One region of the Streptomyces sp. SP18CS02 genome, then DNA from elsewhere that is predicted to be linked to it. Evidence: predicted binding sites of a transcription regulator. Region 1 holds the regulator's gene; the other holds the start of a gene.
What was found. The regulator HspR, encoded in region 1, represses chaperone genes until heat shock. The targets are predictions, from matches to a motif close to TTGAGNNNNNNNNNCTCAA.
Positions count from the first base shown of each region.

Region 1 (5,456 bases):
TACGCGGACGAGGACCACCGTCGCCGCGAGGCCGCCGAGACCCGCAACCAGGGCGAGCAGCTCGTCTACCAGACCGAGAAGTTCCTCAAGGACAACGAGGACAAGGTCCCGGGCGACGTCAAGACCGAGGTCGAGACGGCGGTGACCGAGCTCAAGGAGAAGCTGAAGGGCGAGGACACCGCGGAGATCCGCACCGCCACCGAGAAGGTCGCGGCCGTCTCCCAGAAGCTCGGCCAGGCGATGTACGCCGACGCCCAGGCCGCCCAGGCCGCCGGTGACGCCCCCCAGGGTGACGCCAAGGCCGACGACGACGTCATCGACGCCGAGATCGTCGACGACGAGAAGCCGAAGAAGGACGGTGCCGCGTGACCGAGGAGACTCCGGGCTTCGAGGAGAAGCCCGACGTCCCCTCCGGCGCCACCCCTGACGACGCCGCCGATGCCGCCGAGTCCCCCTCCACCGAGGAGGGTTCGGCGGCCCCGGCCGGGGACGCAAGCCAGATCACCGGTCTGACCGCCCAGCTGGACCAGGCCCGCAGCGCGCTCAGCGAGCGCACCGGGGACCTCCAGCGGCTTCAGGCCGAGTACCAGAACTACCGCCGCCGGGTCGAGCGCGACCGGGTCACGGTCAAGGAGATCGCCGTCGCGAACCTCCTGACCGAGCTCCTGCCGGTGCTCGACGACATCGGCCGCGCCCGTGAACACGGCGAGCTGGTGGGCGGGTTCAAGTCGGTCGCCGAGTCGCTGGAGACGGTCGCCGCGAAGATGGGCCTCCAGCAGTTCGGCAAGGAGGGCGAGCCCTTCGACCCGACGATCCACGAGGCCCTGATGCACTCGTACGCGCCGGACGTCACCGAGACGACGTGCGTCGCGATCCTGCAGCCGGGGTACCGGATCGGCGAGCGGACCATCAGGCCCGCCCGTGTCGCGGTCGCCGAGCCCCAGCCGGGCGCGGCGTCCACGACGACGAAGGAAGAGAAGTCGGCCGACGAGGAGAGCGGTGCCCCCGACGAGGGGTGACGCAATGATCGTCCGGAAGGAGGGACGTCGATGAGTACGAAGGACTTCGTCGAGAAGGACTACTACAAGGTTCTCGGCGTCCCCAAGGACGCCACCGAGGCTGAGATCAAGAAGGCGTACCGGAAGCTCGCCCGCGAGAACCACCCGGACGCCAACAAGGGTGACACCAGGGCCGAGGAGCGCTTCAAGGAGATCTCCGAGGCCAACGACATCCTCGGCGACCCGAAGAAGCGCAAGGAGTACGACGACGCTCGCGCCCTCTTCGGCAACGGCGGCTTCCGGGCCGGGCCCGGCGGCGCCGGCGGAACGTTCAACTTCGACCTGGGCGACCTCTTCGGAGGCGCCCAGGGCGGGGCGGGCGGCGCCGGTGGGGCCGGTGGGTTCGGCGGCGGCCTCGGGGACGTGTTCGGCGGTCTGTTCAACCGGGGCACCGGACCGGGCACCCGGACGCAGCCGCGCCGCGGTCAGGACATCGAGTCCGAGGTGACGCTCAGCTTCACCGAGGCCGTCGACGGGGCCACGGTCCCGCTGCGGATGTCCAGCCAGCAGCCCTGCAAGGCGTGTTCGGGCACGGGCGACAAGAACGGCACCCCCCGGGTCTGCCCCACCTGTGTCGGCACCGGACAGGTCTCGCGCGGCACGGGCGGCGGCTTCTCGCTCACCGACCCGTGCGTGGACTGCAAGGGCCGCGGGCTCATCGCCCAGGACCCCTGCGACGTCTGCCACGGCAGCGGCCGGGCGAAGTCCTCGCGCACCATGCAGGTCCGCATCCCGGCGGGCGTCTCGGACGGGCAGCGCATCCGGCTGCGCGGCAAGGGCGCGCCCGGCGAGCGGGGCGGGCCGGCCGGTGACCTGTACGTGGTCGTGCACGTCGACGCCCACCCGGTCTTCGGCCGCAAGGACGACAACCTCACCGTCTCCGTGCCGGTCTCGTTCGACGAGGCGGCGCTGGGCGGCGAGATCAAGGTCCCGACGCTCGGCGGCCCCGCGGTCACGCTCAAGATCCCCGCGGGTACCCCCAACGGCCGTACGATGCGGGCCCGCGGCAAGGGCGCGGTCCGCAAGGACGGGACGCGCGGCGACCTGCTGGTCACCTTCGAGGTGGCCGTGCCGAAGGACCTGAGCGAGAAGGCGCGTGAAGCGCTGGAGACGTACCGCGAGGCGACCGCGGGCGAGGACCCGCGGGCGGAGCTGTTCCAGGCCGTTGAGGGGGCTTGAGATGGACGGACGTCGGCGCAACCCGTACGAGCTGACCGACGAGACGCCGGTGTACGTCATCTCGGTGGCGGCCCAGCTGAGCGGTCTGCACCCGCAGACGCTGCGGCAGTACGACCGGCTGGGCCTGGTCTCGCCGGACCGTACGGCGGGACGCGGCAGGCGGTACTCGGCCCGCGACATCGAACTGCTGCGACAGGTGCAGCAGCTGTCGCAGGACGAGGGCATCAACCTGGCGGGCATCAAGCGGATCATCGAGCTGGAGAACCAGGTCGCCGCGCTCCAGGCCCGTGTCGCCGAGCTGGGCTCGGCGGTCGAGGGGGCCGCCGCCGCGATGCGCCAGCGCGAGGCGCAGGTGCACGCCTCGTACCGTCGTGATCTGGTGCCGTACCAGGACGTGCAGCAGACGAGCGCCCTCGTCGTCTGGCGCCCCAAGCCGCGCGGCGTCGACCAGTGAGACGTCGACCAGTGAGATGCGCGTGGGCCCCGCGAGGGTGCCCGTAGCGCGTGCAGAGCCCCTTCCGCCGTGGCGGAGGGGGCTCTTCCGTGTGCGCGCCCGCCCGGGCCCCGTCGCAGGCGTGTTCGTACGGGGGAGGGGCCGCGCCGGGGCGTGCGATGATCCGCACATGCGTACGAGATCGAACGGCCGGGTGGCGCGCAACGGCCTCGCGCTGACCGCCCTGTTGGCACTCGCGGCCTCGGCGGTGGCCTGTGACGGCGGGGAAACGGTGTCCTCCGCACCGCGGGCCCCCGGCGTCCCCTCCGCCTCCGCCGTGCCTGCGGCGCCCTCGGCGCCCGCCACGGCGTCCGGGCCCCCGGGAGAGACCGACCCCCGGGCCTGTCCGGCGTCCGGGGTGCGGGTGTCGACCGGCCCGGTCGACGCGGCGATGGGGGTGCGGGGTATGGCGGTCAATCTGCTCAACTGCGGCACGCGGCCGTACGAGGTGAGCGGCTACCCGGACCTCGAAGTCCTCGACGAGCGGGGCGAGAAGCTCGACATCGCCGTCCGGCTCGGCACCGACTCGGTGGGCGGCACCGCGGCCCGCTCGACGTTCGTCCTCGGCCCCGGCAAGCAGGCCTTCGCGTCGCTGATCTGGCGCAACACCGTGACCCGGACGGATGTCGTGGCGACGAGCGGCGCGTATCTGCGGGTGACCCCCGCGGGCGGCGCCGAGGCACAGACGGTCGCCCCGCGGAGCCCGCTCGACCTGGGCAACACGGACACGGTCGAGGTCACCGCGTGGAAGGCCTCGGCGAGTTAGCGTCCTCACCATCCCGTCCGGCCGGCGACGCCTGGCACCGCCCCTCGTCGGGGTCGTGCGGGCTCCGGACCGGTCCGGGCGGCAAGGCCCTGGTGCCCGCCCGCGGCCGGGGCGCCGCCCCGCGCGGGGACGGACGCGGCCTACGGGACCAGGTCGCCGGTCAGGCCGGCGTCCGGCGCGGTGCCGGCCGCCGCGTCCCGCGTGCCGGGCGTACGGACGCGGGACGCGCGCGGCGGGCCGTCCCCGCGGACGCCGACAAGGCCCGCCTCGCCGCCGGGGCGGGCGGCCGGGGCGGCGGGCCGGGGCGGTTCACGAGCACTGGTCCTGCTCCAGGATCCCGGACTGGGCGATGAGATAGCCCAGCTGCGCCCGGCTGCCGCTGCCCAGCGCGGAGGCGAGCTTGGCGATGTGGGCCCGGCAGGTGCGGACGTTCATGCCGAGCCGGCGGGCGATGGCCTCGTCGACATGGCCCTCCACCAGGAGCTTGGCTATCGAGCGCTGGACGCCGCTGATGCCGTGCGGATGGGGCTCGTAGGTGACCGGGTCGTCGAGCGGGATCGCCTGGAGCCAGAACTGCTCGAAGACGCCGACCAGGTACTCCACCAGCCCGGGGTGGCGCAGTTCCAGGGCGACCTGGCGGTCGCGGCTGGCGGGTACGAAGGCGACCTTGCGGTCGACGATGATCAGCCGGTCGATGATCTCCTCAAGGGTCCGCACGTCGACCTCGGGGCCGATGCGCTCCAAATACGCCAACGTTATGGGCTGGTGGCGAGCGGTGTGCTGGTACAGCGTCCGCATCTTGATGCCCCGGCCGAGCAGCGGCCGGACCCGGCGCAGGGCCTCACCGAAGGTGGCGGCGCTGCGGCCGCTGCCGGGCTGGACGGTGAGCAGCTCGAAGGAGCACTCCGCGACGGCCCGGTCGAGGCTCGCGTTGATCCGTTTCAGGCCTTCCAGCACGCTGATGGCGTGGGTGGTGGAGGCATCCTGGGCACTGACGGCCATGAATGGCTCAAAGGCGTCGGCGAGGGCGATGGTCAGCCGCCTCCGGTCCTGGATCTCCTTCTCGATGGGGAGTATCAGTTGCGCCAGTGCGGCGGAGGGCGGCACCGGGCGGAGCCACCGCGGATCGTCGGGATCCGGTCGCAGCAGGTCCAGGTCGAGGAGGCAGGGGGCCTGCGCGACCTCGGCACGGGCTATTCGCCCAGCGCGAAGGGCGTCCACGTAGAGCTGGGAGCCGGTTTCACAGAGCTCTACGTGACTGTGAGGATGTCCCTGTTCATCCCGATCCGATCGCATATGTACACCCCCAGGCTTTTCCGATTCAGGAACATGATGCATTGAGCCAGTGGTGAAAACGTGAGGAGTGGGCCATCGTCGTGGCTGCGGGGGAGCGGGATGTATCACCTTCAAGTGAGGTTGCTCGGTCATGGCCAAGAAGCTCATACGCACCGTAGTTGGTGTCGCACTCATCGCCGCTGCCGCGGTGGGGGCAGTGGCGTCAGCCGAGGATCCAGGCTGGGGCGCGGGGACGCAGCATGTCGTCGAGGCCAAGGATCCCGGATGGGGCGCGGTCGCTCCGGCGGGCGATCCCGGATGGGGGTCCGTGGGGGCATGACGGTTCCCGAAGATCCCCGTTTCCGGCGCGAGATGGCGTCCGCCTATCGATCCGGGTGGCATTTCATCGACCTCGTCACGGCGGTGCCGCACAGTGGCGATTCGTTGATGGTCACCCTCTTCGGAGAGCCGATCGTCATCACGCGAGGAGACGACGAGGATATTCGCGCCTACCGGTGCCTCCGTCGGCCCCGAGGTGCCCCGCAGCCCGTTCGCTGTGCCATCCGGTACGGCATGATCTTCGTCAATCTCGATCAGCGTGATCACCAGCTGGTCGAGCCCGAGACCACCACCGCCACCCCCCGCAGCGCCTGAGCGGTTCCCCCGTCGTTGTAGATCGCTCAGG
Region 1 is NZ_JAQYXC010000277.1:34,364-39,819, reverse strand. It holds gene dnaK (molecular chaperone DnaK) at 1-369, shown strand, start outside; gene grpE (nucleotide exchange factor GrpE) at 366-1,019, shown strand; gene dnaJ (molecular chaperone DnaJ) at 1,050-2,237, shown strand; gene PUR26_RS13835 (heat shock protein transcriptional repressor HspR) at 2,239-2,691, shown strand; gene PUR26_RS13830 (DUF4232 domain-containing protein) at 2,861-3,496, shown strand; gene PUR26_RS13825 (helix-turn-helix transcriptional regulator) at 3,806-4,792, opposite strand; gene PUR26_RS13820 ((2Fe-2S)-binding protein) at 5,108-5,425, shown strand.

Region 2 (5,456 bases), on a different contig from region 1:
GGGGCCAACACGCCGATCGAGCGTCAGAACCATGATCCTCAGCGTACGGCGGGGCCCGGGCCCGGGGGGCGTCTTCGGGATGTTTACCGAAGACGCCCGGTCCGGCCGGAAGGTTGTGCCGCGGGACGCACGTGTGAGGAACCTCACCGAGATGCGGGCCGGTGATCGTGTGGGGTAGGGCAAGGTTGATCGCGGGGTCGTCGACACGGAAGGGCCTTGGGGGCGGTGCATCGGCTGGAGGCGCGCGGGGCGCGCGGTGACATCGGGCCGGCGCACGGCGTTCCGCCCTCCGGGCCGGTCCCGGTGGAGGTGGCGCCGGGCGCCGAGGTGCCGGGGCCCGGCCCGGACGCGACCGCGGCCGCCGGACCGGCCCCGGCCGTGCCGGGAGGCCGGGCCGGGTGGCGCCGTTGGACGCGGCTGCTGCCCACGCCCACCGGTACGCCCTTCACCTTCGGCTACGCGCTCGTCCTGCTCGCCACCTCGCTCTTCGCCGAGTACGGCGATCCGGCCACGGTCTCCGCGCTGCTGCACGGCTCCAGTACGGATGTCGCCCATCTCGCCAGGACGCCGCTGCTGGTGCTGGTGGCCAGTGCGCTGTGGGTGGCGGGCGGGCTGTTCTCCCCGTACGCCATCGGCTTCGTCGTCGTCCTCACCGCCCTGGAGCGGCGCACGGGCGCGCGGCGGACGGCCGCGGTCTTCGTGCTCGGGCACGTGGTGGCGACGCTGGCCACCGAGATCCCGGTCGGGCTGTCGGTGCTGGCCGGGTACCTGCCGGGGAGCTCGCTGCACCGCCTCGACTACGGCATCAGCTTCGGGCTGATGGCGAGCGTCGGCGCGCTGGCCGGGCTGCTCGGCCCGGTGGGACGGGGCGTCGTGCTCGGCTCGGCGTCCGTGATGCTGGTCCAGGACCTGCTGGCGCTCGAGGACCCGCTCGCCGACTGGGGCCATCCGATGGCGCTGTTGATCGGGGTCGCGTGCTGGCCGCTCGTCCGGCTGCGCGCGAGCGGGAGGGGGCCGGGCGGGTGAGCGACACCCCGATACACGCCGAGACGTGGAGCAAATACGGGCAAAAGCGACTTTAGGGGCGCATTGTAAAGGCGTCCGAGTCGCTTCGCAACAGGAGATCCCCATGCCCCGACTGCAGCGCACCGCCGCGCGCCGCCTGGCTCTGACCGCCACCGTTCTCGCCGTCGCCTCCTTCGCGGCGGGCCCGGTGCAGGCCGATGACAGGCTGCCGTCCCATCACTGCGTGGTCAACGGCGCCGCGGTGCCCCCCGGCGAGACCGTTTTCGGTACGGCCGGCAACGACATCATCGAATGCGAGAACGATGTCGAGAACGTCATCGTCTGGGGCGGCGGGGGTGACGACAACATCCGCGTCAAGGGCCTCATCATCGACTCCCAGGTCCTCGGCGGGGACGGGAACGACACCATCCAGACCAGCCAGCTGCTCCCGCGCGAGGCATCCAGCACCCTGCGCGGCGGTACGGGCGACGACACCATCATCGTCCCGACGGTGATCGGTACCACCGAGCACGGCGCCACGGTCTACGGCGACCAGGGCAACGACAAGATCACCACCGGTAGCGTCTTCGGCTCGCCCGGCGACCACGCCCGCGGTGGCGGCCAGGTCTTCGGCAACGACGGCAGCGACCGCATCTACACCGGTGTCGTCGACTTCGGCGGCCGGGTGCTCGGCGGCAGCGAGAACGACCTCATCGAGGCCAAGGGCGTCGGCAACGAGACCGGCGGCACCATCCAGGGCGGCCCCGGCCAGGACACCATCCGCGCCACCGGCGACAAGGTGCTGCTCGCCGGCCCCGGCTGGGGCGTGGTGGACGGCGGCCTCGGCCAGGACACCTGCAAGGTCGAGCACGCCAGCCCGGACCGCGCCCGCAGCTCCATCTCCGGCTGCCCCTGACGGTACGCCGCCGCGCGCCCCTCGTCGGGATCGGGCCGGATCGAGCCCGGCGGGATCCGGACGAGGGGCCCGGGCGGTCACCGCACCGGGTGGCCCTCCGTCGACGGGACGGAGGGCCACCCGGCGTCATGTCCGCACGATTCCCGTCAAGGGCCCCTGGTGGTGCCAGCCCAGCGCCTCGTAGAGCGCCCGGCCCTCGACGGTCGCGCCCAGGACGCCCGTGCGCGCGCCCGCCTCGAAGCCCGCGTTCTCCAGGGTCCGTACGACGTGGCGGCCCAGGCCCTTGCGCTGGTGGCCGGGGCAGGTCTCGATCAGGTCCACCACCGCCGTACGGCCCGTCGGCGCCGTCTGGCCGCGTGCGGCGAGTGATCCGTCCGGCGCCGAGATCCGCACCCGCACGACCCCGTCGGAGGCGTCGACCTCCCGGGTGTACCCGGCGGGCAGCGCCGGGGGCCGGGTGGCGCGCAGCTCCGTGTACATCATGAATCCCGGATCGTCGGGGACGGTCCACCCGGGCGGGATCCAGTCCGCCGCCTCATCGGGCCCGGCGAGCACCTTGAGCCAGACGTCCGGCTCGGTGATCGACGCGCAGAGCTCGCGCACGGACCTCTCGTCCGGCTCCGGAAGGACGTGCCGCAGCACGTGCCGCGGCAGCCCGACGTCGATGCGGTAACCCCACGGCTCCTCGATGGGGGCGGGCGTGCCCCGGGACACGGCCCACCCCCGGACCCAGGCCGCTGTAATAGCTGAACTGTCCATGGGGTTATTACACACGCGGAACCGGCCGTTCGGAAGGGCCCCTTCGCGGTGATCGCCGAAGCGGCGCACCCGGGCCGGTGAGTGCCGCGCGTGCGCGGGGGCGGGCCACCCCTCGGGGAATGGGCGGGTGCCGGCGGGCGCTGACCGGGGCACATACGGCGAAGACGTGATCGCTCAGAGCGAACGCGATGGGGGAACACTCCCGGGCGCAGATGCATTGAGTCTGTACAGCTCAACTTCACTGCCTTAGGGGAGATCATGGCTTCGACGACCACACCGCTCACCCTGCCTGTGCTGCCGCTCGACAACGAGGTCGTGCTGCCCGGGATGGTGGTACCCCTCGACCTGTCCGACGCGGATGTACGGGCCGCGGTGGAGGCCGCCCAGGCCGCCGCGCGGTCGACGCCGGGCAAGCCGGCCGTGCTGCTCGTGCCGCGCGTCGACGGGACCTACGCCGCCACCGGCGTCCTCGGCACCGTCGAGCAGGTCGGCCGGCTCTCGGACGGCGACCCCGGCGCGCTCATCCGGGGCCGCGGCCGGGTGAGGATCGGCGCGGGCACCACCGGCCCCGGCGCGGCGCTGTGGGTCGAGGGCACCACCGTCGAGGAGAGCGTGCCCGATCCGCTGCCCGGCGCGGTCGCCGAGCTCGTCAAGGAGTACAAGGCGCTCGCCACCAGCTGGCTGAAGAAGCGCGGCGCCTGGCAGGTCGTGGACCGGGTCCAGCAGATCGACGGGGTCTCCGCCCTCGCCGACAACTCCGGCTACTCGCCCTTCCTGACCCTGGAGCAGAAGGTCGAGCTGCTGGAGACCGACGACCCGGTCGCCCGCCTCAGGCTCGCCACCGAGCAGCTCCGTGAGCACCTCGCCGAGCAGGACGTCGCCGAGTCCATCGCCAAGGACGTCCAGGAGGGCGTCGACAAGCAGCAGCGCGAGTTTCTGCTGCGCCGTCAGCTCGAAGCGGTGCGCAAGGAGCTGCGCGACCTCAACGGCGAGCAGGCGGGCGACGAGACCGACGACTACCGGGCCCGCGTCGAGGCCGCCGACCTGCCGGAGAAGGTGCGCGAAGCCGCCCTCAAGGAGGTCGACAAGCTGGAGCGGTCCAGCGACCAGAGCCCCGAGGGCTCCTGGATCCGCACCTGGCTCGACACGGTGCTGGAGCTGCCGTGGAACGAGCGCACCCAGGACGAGTACGACATCCGGGGCGCCAAGGCCGTCCTGGACGCCGAGCACGCGGGCCTCGACGACGTGAAGGAACGCATCACCGAGTACCTGGCCGTGCGCAAGCGGCGCTCCGACCGGGGCCTCGGCGTGGTCGGCGGGCGGCGCGGCGGCGCGGTCCTCGCGCTGGTCGGCCCTCCCGGCGTCGGCAAGACCTCGCTCGGCGAGTCCGTCGCCCACGCGATGGGGCGCTCCTTCGTCCGCGTGGCCCTCGGCGGGGTGCGCGACGAGGCGGAGATCCGCGGCCACCGGCGCACCTACGTCGGCGCGCTGCCCGGCCGGATCGTGCGGGCCATCAAGGAGGCCGGATCCATGAACCCGGTGGTCCTGCTCGACGAGATCGACAAGGTCGGCTCCGACTTCCGGGGCGACCCCGCGGCCGCCCTGCTCGAAGTGCTGGACCCGGCCCAGAACCACACGTTCCGCGATCACTACCTGGAGGTCGAACTCGACCTGTCGGACGTGGTGTTCCTCGCCACGGCGAACGTCCTCGAAGCGATCCCCGAGGCGCTGCTCGACCGCATGGAGGTGGTCCGGCTCGACGGGTACACCGAGGACGAGAAGGTCGTGATCGCCCGCGACCACCTGCTCCCGCGCCAGCTGGAGCGGGCCGGACTGGAGCCCGGCGAGGTCACCCTGGAGGAGTCGGCGCTGCGCAGCCTCGCGGGGGAGTACACCCGGGAGGCGGGCGTACGGAACCTGGAGCGGGCCGTGGCGCGGCTGCTGCGCAAGGTCGCCGCCCAGCACGAACTCGGCGAGCGCGAGCTGCCGGCCGTCCTCACGGACGCCGACCTGCGCGGACTCATCGGGCGCCCGCACCACGTGCCCGAGTCCGCCCAGGACCCGGCCGAGCGCCGCACCGCGGTGCCGGGCGTGGCCACGGGGCTCGCGGTCACCGGCGCGGGCGGCGACGTCCTGTTCGTCGAGGCGTCGCTGGCCGACCCGGAGACGGGCGGCGCGGGGCTGACGCTGACCGGCCAGCTCGGTGACGTGATGAAGGAGTCCGCGCAGATCGCGCTCAGCTTCCTGCGCTCGCACGGCGCCGAGCTGGAGCTCCCGGTCACCGGCCTCAAGGACCGGGGCGTGCACATCCACTTCCCGGCGGGCGCGGTCCCCAAGGACGGGCCGAGCGCGGGCATCACCATGACGACGGCCCTCGCCTCGCTGCTCAGCGGCCGCCAGGTCCGTACGGACGTGGCGATGACCGGTGAGGTGTCCCTGACCGGACGGGTGCTCCCGATCGGCGGGCTCAAGCAGAAGCTGCTGGCGGCCCACCGCGCGGGCGTCACCACGGTGGTGATCCCCAAGCGGAACGAGGCGGACCTGGACGACGTCCCGGCCGAGATCCTCGACAAGCTGGAGGTCCACCCGGTGGCGGACGTACGGCAGGTCCTGGAGATCGCCCTCTCGCCGGCGACGGCGGAGATCCCGGTGGCCGCCGCGGCCTGACCGGCGGACCGCGCGGACGCTCCGGCCCGCGACCGCGCCGCACGGCGCGGCCGCGGGCCGCTCGCGTACGGCGGCCGAAGCGCGCCGTACGCGAGCGCGCCCGCCCCCG
Region 2 is NZ_JAQYXC010000303.1:474,509-479,964, reverse strand. It holds gene PUR26_RS33055 (spermidine synthase) at 1-33, opposite strand, end outside; gene PUR26_RS33050 (rhomboid-like protein) at 217-1,026, shown strand; gene PUR26_RS33045 (hypothetical protein) at 1,130-1,921, shown strand; gene PUR26_RS33040 (GNAT family N-acetyltransferase) at 2,048-2,680, opposite strand; gene lon (endopeptidase La) at 2,939-5,347, shown strand.
Region 2: lon (endopeptidase La) is a predicted target of HspR. The motif match lies at 2,898-2,916, and genes of this name have one in related genera.